4 regions of the Desulfitobacterium elongatum genome follow, and region 3 is predicted to be linked to each of the others. Evidence: riboswitches for the same ligand, from Rfam matches in the RefSeq annotation. Region 3 holds a riboswitch; each other region holds the start of a gene.

The links. A riboswitch is a leader RNA that binds a small molecule or an ion and turns the genes downstream of it on or off. The one in region 3 is predicted to bind cyclic di-GMP.
Region 1: another riboswitch for cyclic di-GMP. It lies ahead of ACZ42W_RS02670 (response regulator transcription factor); the one in region 3 lies ahead of ACZ42W_RS08465 (DNRLRE domain-containing protein).
Region 2: another riboswitch for cyclic di-GMP. It lies ahead of ACZ42W_RS18115 (ArsB/NhaD family transporter); the one in region 3 lies ahead of ACZ42W_RS08465 (DNRLRE domain-containing protein).
Region 4: another riboswitch for cyclic di-GMP. It lies ahead of ACZ42W_RS21130 (YvrJ family protein); the one in region 3 lies ahead of ACZ42W_RS08465 (DNRLRE domain-containing protein).

The regions. Positions count from the first base shown of each region.
Region 1 covers NZ_AP038772.1:596,007-599,215, forward strand. The annotation lists gene ACZ42W_RS02665 (ATP-binding protein) at 1-1,417, opposite strand, end outside; gene ACZ42W_RS02670 (response regulator transcription factor) at 1,423-1,788, opposite strand; cyclic di-GMP riboswitch class I at 1,933-2,015, opposite strand; gene ACZ42W_RS02675 (hypothetical protein) at 2,388-2,735, shown strand; partial or broken gene ACZ42W_RS02680 (hypothetical protein) at 2,732-2,845, shown strand; gene ACZ42W_RS02685 (GGDEF domain-containing protein) at 2,855-3,209, shown strand, end outside.
Region 2 covers NZ_AP038772.1:3,814,209-3,817,417, reverse strand. The annotation lists gene ACZ42W_RS18120 (glutamine synthetase III family protein) at 1-171, opposite strand, end outside; gene ACZ42W_RS18115 (ArsB/NhaD family transporter) at 409-1,683, opposite strand; cyclic di-GMP riboswitch class I at 1,845-1,944, opposite strand; gene ACZ42W_RS18110 (ArsB/NhaD family transporter) at 2,052-3,209, opposite strand, start outside.
Region 3 covers NZ_AP038772.1:1,778,672-1,781,880, reverse strand. The annotation lists gene ACZ42W_RS08465 (DNRLRE domain-containing protein) at 1-1,584, opposite strand, end outside; cyclic di-GMP riboswitch class I at 1,821-1,905, opposite strand; gene ACZ42W_RS08460 (gluconokinase) at 2,047-3,209, opposite strand, start outside.
Region 4 covers NZ_AP038772.1:4,495,351-4,498,559, reverse strand. The annotation lists gene ACZ42W_RS21135 (tetratricopeptide repeat protein) at 1-860, opposite strand, end outside; cyclic di-GMP riboswitch class I at 1,273-1,363, shown strand; gene ACZ42W_RS21130 (YvrJ family protein) at 1,589-1,747, shown strand; gene ACZ42W_RS21125 (hypothetical protein) at 2,051-2,449, shown strand; gene ACZ42W_RS21120 (OFA family MFS transporter) at 2,548-3,209, opposite strand, start outside.

The DNA of each region.
Region 1 (3,209 bases), 1.2 Mb from region 3:
CACTGTTTACAGTATGTATGGTAAAACCGTCTTCTTTAAGAATTGTTTCAACTAGGTTCGCTAAATTCTCATCATCTTCAACAATCAGAATTGAATGTTTTCCATATTCGTTGATCATAGGGTGTTCTTTAATTATAAAGGTGCTTTGAGACCATGATGAAGCTGGTTGCTCAATCGGAAGAGTAAAATGGAAAGTACTTCCCACGCCATAGAGTGACTCAACCCAGATTATCCCATTATGAGCTTGTATAATTTCCTTGCAAATGGCCAACCCCAATCCTGTCCCACCAATTTCACGGCGGTCGTTATTATTCACTCTGAAGAACTTTTCAAAAAGCTTTGTTTTTGCTTCCTCAGGTATCCCTAAACCATGATCCGTAATACTGACTTGAAGCATATCATCATGGACTAGAACTCTGATGGAAATTTCTCCTCCCCGGGGGCTATATTTAATGGCGTTGGACAATAGATTGGACATTACTTGTAACAATTTATCACGATCACCATAAATGAAAATGGGTTCTAATTGGTCGAAGTTAAAAATAATCTTATGTTTTTCTCCGGTATTGCCAAATAATTCACTTGTTTGACTAATGACCTCTTCAAAATTGATGCGCTGCTTGTCGAAGATTTGCTTGCCACTTTCCATGCGCTGGATGTCTAAGAAGTCACTAATGAGCTTTGTTAATCGGTCGGCTTGTTCGTGAATTATCTCAATGTATTGCTTTGAACGCTCCGGTGACAACTGACGAGTCAAAAGCAGTTCAGAAAAACCCATAATACTACTCATTGGGGTCCTCAGTTCATGACTCACAGTGCTGATCAATTCCGATTTGAGTAAATCAATTTCCTTATAACGAGTAATATCTCGGAAACGGAAAATCCGTCCAAGTGCTTGGTTGTCGGAGGAGTGGCAAGGTTCTGAAGAGATCCTGCAGTACCTATGTGCAAATTCACTATATTCTAATTCCTCTCGGTAATTTTTATCAAAGTTATCCAGCGACTCACTTAGCCTTGCTAGTATTTGCTCGGCGTTAGTCGACCCGGCAACAACCTTTCGGATTAAACTGTCGGCATCAAAATTGCCCCACGAGCTAGTATGCATACCATCGTTCCCATTATCGTAACGAAAGATCCTTCGCCAAAACTTATTCATAAAGATTGTTTTGCCAGTAGTATCAATCATGGCGATACCGGTCTCTATTGAGTCGATGATCGCCTGCAGGGTATCCTTTTGCTTTTGATTCTTGTTGCTTTCCTTTTCTAATTGGGCATTGAGTTCTTCGACGATTGCTTTCTGTTCCTGGAGCTCAGCTTGTTTATTTATGAGTTGAGCATTGAGGTATGCCAGTTCATCGTTTTCCCTACGCAGTTGTTCCGCCATTAAAACGTTTCTATATATGATTTTTCTCTTCATATTTTTTAATCTCCCAAAATCTCTTCCACAATAGATAACAGCTGGGCCGGGCTAAACGGTTTGGCGATATAAAAGTCAGCAAGTGCCTCCCGCGCTGCCTCTTTATCGGATTGCTGTCCCTTAGCCGTAAGGATTATTACTTTAATTTTCTGCAGTCCATGGGTAGATTTGATCAATCGGCAAACTTCATAACCTGTCATTCCCGGCATCATAACATCTAGAATCACAAGATCGAGTCTTTCCTGGGTAATTATTTTCCAAGCATCCATGCCATTATCGGCTTCAACCACTGAAAAGTCACCTATTTCCAATGTTCCGGTAATTAGCATCCTTAAGGCTCTTTCGTCGTCAGCCACAAGTATTTTCTTCAAGTTTAACCCCCCAGTTATACAAACTGTTTAACCCCGTGCGAATCCATTCCAAATTTAGTGTGGTTTAATTCTTTGTTCAAAACCTTTGGTGTAAATGGAATAAACGTAACCAATTAGAAAAATAAAATACCAGGAAGTAAATCTCCTGGCAGCTGGCTATCATTGCTAATGCATTAGACCCTTTAGCTTTGCGTCATTGTCTTTCGACAATTTTGCTCTTCATAGTATGATAAATATTTCCATTGTTTTAAAAATTATAAAGCCTTTAGCGTAAATTGTCTATATATGAAATTTAATACAGAAGGGAGGTTATAACGGAGATTGGACCAAATGCGGCTAAGATGAAAATTAGTGGGGGCTATTATTCAAACTGCCTTCCTGGTAAGAATTAAAATTTCAGAAATAGTTGAAAAATAGTAGATTATGGATTATGATACAAATAATGTGTTGAAAATTGGTCTGGAGTGATTCATAATTGCACTTCACGAGTTTGTGAGTTGAACCGCAGCCAGGCGGTGTTTTTTATTAAGAATGGTAATGATTATTTGAGATAAACTAATTCTAGGGTTAAAATATATTTTTCAAATGGAGGTCTTACCGTGGGTATTGTGAAAGAACCCAAAAGAGCAGAGATTCAAATGCACCTTACTGAATTTGAAATGCCTCCCATGCAAGACGTTTTAATTGTGGGTCGAGATGCACCTATCGGTCCGGAGGCAGTGAAAAGGATGGTCGATGTCCTTAGCCCAGATCAATACAAAATCATTAAGGTTAATCACCCGGTCATAGAGGCCATCGTAGTACGCAATGCTCTTATCAAGATGATCGAGGAAGAAAAATTAAGTCAATTTATTATTGAGGAGGGAGAAAGGATAGTTGACGCAAGCATGATTATTAAAGCCCATGTCAACATAACTGTGCACGTCAGCAAATCTATCGATTTATGATAAACGTGAAGCGAGTTGCAAATATCTATTCTAAAGAATTTTCAGCGGTTAATGTTTTGGATGGAGTGTCCAAGATTAGGTCATATCTATTGGAATCGGGAAATGGTTGTTGTCCGGTAATGGACGCAGATAATCTGGTTGGAGTAATAACATACAAGGATTTACTGAGAACGCATCCCAATAGAATTGTTGCCGACGCTATGTGCCAGGAACCAGTAATCATTCCTGCAGAAATGCCGCTTTGGGAGGCCAAAGAACTTTTTGAAGATACAGGATTGGATGTGTTATTGGTTCAGGAGGAAGGACTGTTATCCGGTATTCTATCCCGCAATCTGCTCGATATACATTTAGCGTCCCATACTGACTTGCTAACCGGGCTTTATAAGAGTGATTACATATACTATCACGGTGTTCGACTCCTAGGAAATAAGCAAGAAATCAGCATTATTTTTTTAGATTTAAACAATTTTGGTG
Region 2 (3,209 bases), 2.0 Mb from region 3:
GGCCCCTTTTTCAATGGCCCAGTCTTTCATTGCATTAGCGACGACCTCAGCAATCTCTGGTTTAAGAGGCAGTCCTTCGTCAATCGTTTTTCGTAATGCTTTATACGTGTATTTGGGTAGTCGTTCTCTCATTGCCGCGTCATTAAAAACGTTCAGTCCAAAGATATCCATCTCATTTTCCTCCCTAATTTCTGTTAACAAAAAACAGAAAAAGGCCCTCAATAGGATTCCCTTGATCAGAAATCTCTAAAGAGCGCCTTTGCTCTTCGAAAGCCTTATTGATAGGCTAACATATTTCTTGAAAAAACTCAAGAATTGACTTGCAAAATAGATTAACAAAATATTAGTGAGCGCATCTAAGGAACAAACGGCTAGTGCAATTAGAAGTGGCGAAAACGGCGGAACAGCTTAATAGTACCTCAGAAGAATGTATCCAGTTGCAATGATTACCGAGACAATCATAAAGGGAAAACCTATTTTTAAGAACTGCTTATAGGTAATAGGTAAGCCATTCTTCTCAGCAATTCCTGCGACAATAACATTGGCTGAGGCACCGACTAAGGAACCGTTTCCACCGAGGCAAGCACCAAGGGCCAAAGCCCACCACAAGGGCTTTATTTCCTCAGGGCCGAAATCACCGAGGGTCCCTAGTTTTTGAATAAGTGGAATCATGGTTGCCACAAAGGGAATGTTATCCACAAAGGCAGAGAAGATTGCGGAAATCCAGAGGATGAGTATGGCCATCAGGAAGGGATCGCCACCGGTTAAGCCTATGCTCCAATTGGCAACTCGGTCAAGAACTCCCACTTCAACAAGTCCTCCGACCAAGATAAATAATCCGGCAAAGAAGAAGATTGTAGGCCATTCGATCGCTAAAAATACCTCTTCAGGCTCTTCGTGACTGAGGATCATCAAGAGCATCGCGCCTGTCAGAGCAATCGTTGCACTCTCAACGTGGAGAACAGAATGGAGAATAAAACCAAGGATAGTCAATCCAAGAACGAGAAGAGACTTCTTCAGTAAAGCCCAATCCTTGATATAGTCTAATTCATTTTGTTTCATCAACTGTTCAATTGACTCTTGATCCGTAGTTAATTCGCGGCGATAGACAAAGTAGAAGCCAAGGAGTGTAACGGCGAGAATAATAATTACTGGAGGAGCTAAGTTTAGGATAAAGTCGCCAAAGGAAAGTCCAGCAGGTCCGGAAATCATAATATTAGGGGGATCCCCAATGAGGGTAGCTGTTCCACCAATATTACTGGCTAGAATCTGAGTGAGCAGAAAGGGAGTTGGATTAATTTTCAAGGTATCAGCAATGGCAATAGCGACAGGGACAATCAGAAGAACCGTGGTTACATTGTCGAGAAAAGCAGATAATATAGCAGTGAGTAAGGAAAGCGCTAGCAAAAGTTTGGTGGGATTTCCTCCCACCTTTTTAGCAACCCAGATAGCCAGAAAACCAAAGACACCAGAGCGTCGGGTGATATCGACAATAATCATCATCCCTATGAGGAGACCCAGTGTATTCCAATCAATATGATGAATCGCAGTTTCTTGTGATAAAACTCCAAACAGGACGAGGAGTGCTGCACCAGAGGCCGCTGCAACGGCACGAGGAATCTTCTCGAAGACAATAAAAGTATAGGCGACTAGGAAAATTACACAGGTTAGTATGAGCGTCATAAGAAACCTCCATTTTACGATTATATTATTTTAACAGGAATTGTGTTGCTGCAGCTCTTTAAGCTAAGTTTATCCTCCTTTCAATCAGACTAATTCTTAAAAAACAAAAATAGAAAGAGAGCAGTCCAATAAGGAACTGCTCTCCCCTGAGAAGTTCAAAGACTTGTAGCTTGGCGATCCTAGCTGATGTTAGTTATTCATGCAGCCGTAGACCCATAGCTTTAGCGTCCTTCGCTTTCGCGAAGTTTACCCCAACACAAGAACACGTTTTCAATTATTAAAGGCACTTTCATTATACCATAAAATGTCGATGTCGCTCAAGTTATACGATTTTTTGGTTTAAAACCTAGACGAACGTAATCCTTATTCTAGAAGTAAAACAAAAGAAGATAACCCGTAGAAATAACAATAGACACGAGCATTAGTGGAAAGGCTAGTTTCATAAAACCGGCGAAGGTCATTTTATAGCCATTCTTCTCTGCTAAACCTGCCACAATGACATTGGCTGAAGCTCCAATAATCGTTCCGTTTCCACCAAGGCAGGCTCCAAGTGATAAGGCCCACCAAAGCGGTTCGAGGGCTTCTGGGGTCATTCCGCCAAGGGTTCCCATTTGATGAATTAACGGAATCATCGTAGCGACAAAGGGAATATTATCGACAAAGGCGGAGGCAATGGCTGAGAGCCATAGAATGAGCATTCCCGTGAGTTTGAAGTTCCCGGCAGTTACATTGAGTGCCCATTGAGCAAGTCGGTTAATTAACCCGGTCTCAACTAAACCACCGACGACGATGAATAGCCCTGCAAAAAAGAAGAGTGAGGGCCATTCAATTGATAGGAATATATCTTCTGGTTCCTCCTTTGAAATGAGCATCAAAAGAGCTGCGCCAGACAGGGCAATCGTGGCGGACTCTAAATGCAACATCTGATGAAGTATGAATCCAAGGATTGTCAAACCAAGAACTAAAAGACTCTTTCTTAAGAGCGCATAATCTTTGATCTCTTCAAGAGGGTTAACTTGCGTAACTTTTTGTTTCACCTCGTCACTCACTTTTAGTTTATTGCGATAGAGAAAATAGAAAATTAGCATAGTGACGATATGTATGACAATAATCACAGGAGTTAGGTTGACTAAAAAGTCCATAAATCCAAGATGAGTTTGACTTCCAATCATGATGTTGGGTGGATCCCCGATTAATGTGGCTGTTCCGCCAATATTGCTCGCTAAAATCTGACTCATGAGGAAGGGGATTGGGTTGAGTCCCATAGCTCCTGCGATAGTGAAGGTAATGGGAACAATAAGTAAAACCGTGGTGACATTGTCAAGGAAGGCCGAAAGAAGTGCTGTAATCGTAGCTAAAGAAATTAATATCCGGATTGGTTCACCTTTCGAAATCTGAACTGCTTTTACCGCTAAGTACTGGAAAACACCCGTCTTCCGAGTAATTCCTACGATAATCATCATTCCGATCAATAGGCCGAGTGTATTCCAATCAATATGTTCGATGGCCACTTCCTGGGAAAGAAC
Region 3 (3,209 bases):
CAAAATGGTGTGTGGCTTTGCCATCCCATCTGCGGTCAAGCCGATAAATTGAAGCAACCCATCATTGCTCGCTGCGGCATATGGGCGTAGATTAATTTCAGGTCTAATCAAGGGCATATCCGAGTCGATCTCTTCGCTATCCTCATACGTGATTTCGACATAGGGAGTTGGAAAAGAGGTGTTATCTGCTGAGGCAAAAACCTCTGCCTGCTCGGTCTCATAGGTATACCGCAGGACAACTCCATTATTGGGCGCTCCGCTATACCAATCCTTCATCAGCTGAGTCATATCCCAACCCACATACCCTACAGAGCCATCAATCGTCGTCTCCGTCTCATACTGGGTTTCCTGAGGCTGGTTATTCCAGGTTAGTCCCGAGATGGAGAAAGGTTGTTTTATACGTTGAAGTTCGATAGCCCTAGAGGTATTGCTCCAGCTGGTATATTTGTACATTTGGAGGGAAGCAGATTTGACTTCTTGGTCCTCACCAATATTTGGAAGATTGAATTTGAGGAACGTCCGAGTCCTTAAATGAGCTTCAATAAAATTTGCTATATTACCACTTTTGATTCCATCATCATAGCCGATATAGGAATAAGGATTATCTGTATAAACGTTTGGAGAACCTTGTTCCACGGTAGTATCCTGAAGCTGTTCGCTTCCAAGCGTAATTGAAGGATCAATTTTGACAGGATATGCGCGTTCTGGTGCTTCCAACCACTCTTTATCAGCTGTGATTATAATCTGATCTTTAGTAAAAAGATTTTTATCAAGCTGAATTTCGACCTTACCCGAAATTACTCCATTGCCATCGATCATGTACGGTGCAGACAACACCCATGATGGTGTAGTACTGCCCTTTTCATAGCCGAATATTGATCCACTCTCTTCCCTCAACTCTAAACCAGATGTGTCCACTGCAAAGCTAAACGTGTTTTTATCCACGTAATTATTAAGGATAATATCTTCTTTGACTTTCGTGTTGAGAACGGTATATTGGACATCAATTCCATCAAAGACATCATTGTAGAGAATAGCATTCTCGTTAATTGCGCTTTGGCTGTAATCCCCTTCTAACGGAATAAGATTAAGGGTAACATCGCCCTTTTCGACCTGAATCGGCAATTCCTTGTTTATAATTGCTGGAAAACGCACCTTATAATCATTTGCTTTATTTTCATAGACCGAACTCACATTTTCACCTTTAATGTTTGCTTTATCACTTGCTTCGCTGTCTGCTTCATTCTTTGATCGATTTTTACCTTGTTCGGCTACTAAATCGCCCTTTGCCTCTGTCTTCGAGGTTAGATTATTGCCCTTCACAGGCACTAAAGTGTTGTCAATGTCAAGTAAGGCCCCTGATGCATCTTTGAAATGAATTTTGTTAAGATAGAGAAAGGTTTTTTGTCCTTGATCATTTTTAAAGGTCTTGCTATTTTCAGTTCTTTTCTCGATGATTTCTTTCCCTTTGGCAATACTTAATTCGTGAGGTTTTTTCTTTTGACTAACTTGTGGAAGCTTTTTAGGCTTTTCTGTTTTCCCTTTAGCAAGGGAAACATCTTTTACTTTCTCCTTTAAGGGCAAGGATTACCATAATATTTTCCTTTTTCACCATTTGTACTAATGGAATTCCCTGCTAAGGCAAAATCTAAATATATGGTATTCCAGAGAAAACAAGTCATCAGTAGCACACTAATTACCTTCTTATTGAACTTCCCAAACATTTCTTTCCTCCAAATCTCTTTCTTTTTAATAAATAAAAAAAAGCTTTTCTCCTATTTGGGAGAAAAGCTAAAAACATAATTATAATTCTGCTCATAATCAGCAACTTGGCAATCATAGCTCTATAGCCTTAGACCCATAGCTTTGCGTCTCCACCTTTCAGTGGATTTGCCTATTAAATTAAAAAAATTCTGTTACAACTTGGTTGTTTAACCAACTTGTAACAGAATACCATACACCTTTAGCGAAATGTGTCGTAATAAGAAGATTAGATATAGATTTGCCTTTGCTGCGATATCTTTAAAGGCTTTTCTCTAAAGCAGCTTACAAGCTAACGTAGATTTTATCATAGAGTTCTTTGTACTTTATGTACTCTGAATTATATAATTCTACCTGTGCCTTTTGAGGCTTGATTACACGGTCCACCTTCATAAAACGCCTACTTTCGCTCAAAGCAGAGATTTTCCCTAAAGATAGCCAGGCAAGAAGAACAGCTCCAAAAGCCGATCCTTGCGGCTCACCGAGCGCTTCAAGTGGTTGATTTAGGACGTCTGCTACAATCTGTACCCACGTTGGAGAAGCCATAAATCCCCCGCCAATCCGAAGTGAAGTCACTTTTCCAGCCATCTCCTGAATCGGTTCGTAAACGCTTCTAATCCTGTAAGCCACTCCTTCCATAGCAGCCCGAGCAAAATGTCCTGGTCCATGAGCAAAGTCTAGCCCTATTAATGCTGCTCGGATATCGGAATTCCAATTTGGAGAGCGCTCACCCGTCAGAAAGGGCATAAGCATCAGTCCATCTGATCCAGTTCGCGTAGTAGCTGCAAGTTTTTCAACTTCTTCAAAACTAATTCCATGTAGCCAATTCTGGCGTACCCATTGTAACGTGAGTCCAGCATTGTTAATTGCTCCACCGACAACCCAAGCATTCGGTGACAGATAATAACACCACGTCCGTCCCAATCGATCTAAAGTGGGTTTATCCACCGTAATCCGTGCAGCTCCACTCGTTCCGATCATAACCGTAACCTCACCTGGGTCAATCGCTCCAGCACCTAAACTGGAGAGTACCCCGTCCCCCGCTCCGATGACCACTTTGACTTTCGAGTCCAAACCTAGTTTTATTAAAACTTCTTCTTTCAATCCTTCAAACACTGTAGTCGTTGGCACAATCTCAGAAAGTTGATCTGCTCGTACTCCGATGCGTCTTAAAATTTCTTCGTCCCAAGTCATCTGATGAACATTATAAAGTCCCGAGCTTGTCGCAATTGAGGTATCGACTACGTATTTACCAAACCAGCGGTAAAAAAGTAGCTCTTTTAAGGAGATAAAACGCTCAGTTTCTCCAAAGACACTCGGTTCAAACTGTCTGAGCCAGGCGAGTTTTCCAGGAAGATACATAGGGTGAAGTGGGCAACAGGTTCTTTGATAGAACTCTTCTTTCAGCCCTTCCTCTTTCCACGCTTCGATAATTCCAGTACTACGAT
Region 4 (3,209 bases), 2.1 Mb from region 3:
TAGTACTTTCCCAGGTTGCAGAAAAGTTCTCCTTTCCCTCGATCTCCAGGTAAATTCTTGGCCAAGCAATAACCTTGCAATAGTGCTGCGCGTGCCTCAGGAAGTCTTTTCTGATCCATATAGAGTTGTCCTAACGCAGCATAGCCCAGAAGCTGGATATAGGGGACTGGGGTCAAAAGGGCTGAACGATAACAAAGTTCAGCAGAGTTGTATGCACCATTTCTTCGATTGAGGGTCCCCATATTAAGGTAGACTGTCCCTGAGTGGACCCCTTCCTCCCAAGTCATGAGACTTTTTCGAAACATGGAAAGGGCCTTCTTATAATTCCCTTGGCCAAGGTAAAGGCTCGCAATTCCAGAGATGATTTTTGCCTTGAAGCGCCTTTCTAGAGCGGAGCGAGCTTTAAATCCTTGGGCAGATAGAAACTTTTCAAGTGCAGAATCATAGAGGTTTTCATAGGCTAACTGAAGCCCCTCAAACCATTTCTCATAGTTTTTCTGTAAGGGAGAAGGTATATATCTAATTCTTTCAGACCAAGAGTAGAACCCTTCATTGTCATCGGATTCGAGAGCATCAAGCGCACTCTGAACAGCTTCTTCAAAGGATTGAGGCTGTGTTCCGGTACTTGTTATAGGATTTAAAGCCTTGGGTAAAAAGTTTTCCTCTTTTATCATTCTAACGAGATCCTCCACGGGAAGACCAAGTTGTTTAGAAATTCTAGCTAAAATACCTAGACTCACGTTAGAGATTTTGCCATTAAAAATTTTGGATAAATATCCTGGCGTAATCTGAGAGCATCGAGCAAGTTCGGACAAGCTAAGCTCTTGACTCTGGAGAAGTTGGTCAAAACGTTGATCCATGTTCCCGCCCCCTCAAGTGACAATCAATACACTTATGGTTTAATTTGCCATCTGCCTAGTAATCCCCTGCTAAAATCGGCTTCGTACGTTAATTTAGGACTAAGAATAATTGACAAAAATAAGAGCAGAAAGAAGTTTTTCTCAAGATTTCTGCTGAATAGGGGAGAAAAAAGCAGATGGAGGAAACGACCGCCAATTGCGACAGGATTCTCATCACAAAGGTGTTCTGGATTTGGTTTATTATGGTATCAAAGGGGGGATATCAATGAAGAAGTTTATCATCGTGGGACTAGTTATCGCGTTCACTTTAGCTGCAGTGGGTTTCGAGTTCCAGCCTCTCATGGACATTATTGTATACGCCTAAATTCAAACCTTAGTTTTTTAAACCTACTAGAGATTTTAATTGTATATGGTGTAAAAAGGGCAAACTCACCGAAAGTTGGGGACGCAAAGCCGTTAGGGTCTAAGGTGCGTAGATGCACTATGATAGCCTGGCTACAGTTACGTAAAAATTCCCTTTCTGCCCTTATAAGGCAGTTTTTTTGTCTCCATAAGGGCAGCGGCTTCTTCCAAGGTAAAGAAAACTAACTTCTAGTGGAGCTTTTAATTCTTGTCTGAAGTCTAGTTGATCTTATCTAGGGGCGGTTACTCAACGGAAAAATGATGGGTGGGGAGGTGATAAGAGTAATGGAGTCCGTCTTTTTATAAATAGATGGGAGGGAGTTTCTATGCCAGGTGATGAAAACGGTCTTTGGTTTACATTGCTGGGTAACTTTGGCTTCCCAATAGCCGTCTCGACTTATCTCTTGGTTAAATTCGAGAAAAAACTGGATCATTTGACTACAGTAGTACAAGAGCTTAAAGCAGCTATGGAACATGATGAATAACTAACTCCTAAGATTATGAGTAAAAGAGCATTAAATGCGCGTTCATTCTGGGCATTAGATGCTCTTCTTTTTTGTTCGCTCCACTATGGGCGTTTTTTAATTTATAAACTTCAAGTAGACAAAAGTATTATTCATATACTTCTAAAGAGGGACATAGTTATCCATAGAGATATTACGATATGCACCCAATGGGTAACCTAAAAGGTATCCTTTGGATTGACGAAAAGAAACTGGGAAAATTTGATAATAGAACTAGAGGTATACACTTGGAGTTATGACTCTATAAAAGAGAGGTGAAAATCGATGATGCCCTATACAAGCTTAAGGCAGAAAACAAAGGAAGTTCTCTCTGAATTTTTGCGATTATATCCAGCCTATCAGGAATTCAGTGGGGAATTGCTAGAGTTGACAGAAAAAAACGTTTCACAAAGGTTAGCGCACATGAGTCGGGCTAGCTTAGAACGTTATTTTATCGGGCACCAATTACGGGTGGATATAACGGTAGAGCTTACGAAAGTTGCAATGCTTCTGAAGGAATTTCCAGAAACAACAGCACACATATCACCTCTTTCAACCACAGTAACTAAAGAACCTACAGGAGCCATAGATTCAATTTTATCAAAGAATTCAACACATTTTATGTATGAGAAACGAGGCAATGTTATCTACCTGCCCTTTAGATTTGGAGTGAGCTTATCCTAGGGTTTCTGCGAATGACAATAAGTCAATTCTTCGTCTGAAAGTTATTGAAAAAGGAGTCACCCAAAATATAGTGGAGTGACTCCTTAGACTACCAAAAATTATTCACATGCTTCTTGGACGAGTATTCGCTCACCAGATGCTGTTTCAATGGGTTTCGCTTTCAAGAGGAAGGTGAGGAGAGTAGCAACTAGGCAAAGTGAAGCAGCAATGAGGTAGGCGATGAAGTAGTTTTTGGTGAGGTCCACGACCGCACCTGCCATCAGTGGTCCGAGTACTCCTCCTACTCCCCAAGCCGTGAAGACGAGACCGTAATTAACTCCACCGTTTTTTGTGCCAAAGAAGTCATAGGTCGCTGAGGGGAAAAGGGAAAGGAGTGAACCATAGCTGAGTCCAGCGAGTGAGGCACCGCAGGCAATGAGGGCCGGGGTGTCATAGAAGTTAAAGGCAATCATATTCAGAGCTTGTAAGGTGAAGAAAATTCGCATCGTCCAGCTTCTTCCGATTCGATCTGAAAGCCAACCCGCTAAGATTCTGCCACCTGCATTAAAAATTGCGAGTAAGGCTACCATGGCATATCCCCAAGAAACCCCAGTCTGCACCTTGGTGATTGTGGATAGTTGCCCAATAATCATAAGACCGGCTGTTGCCCCGGAACCAAACATAATCCAAAGCAGGTAGAAGCGAGAATCTTTGAGCATCTCTTGCCAAGTAAACTCAATCTTAACTTCGTGAAGGGGTAGGGAGGTAGAGGATATCGAAG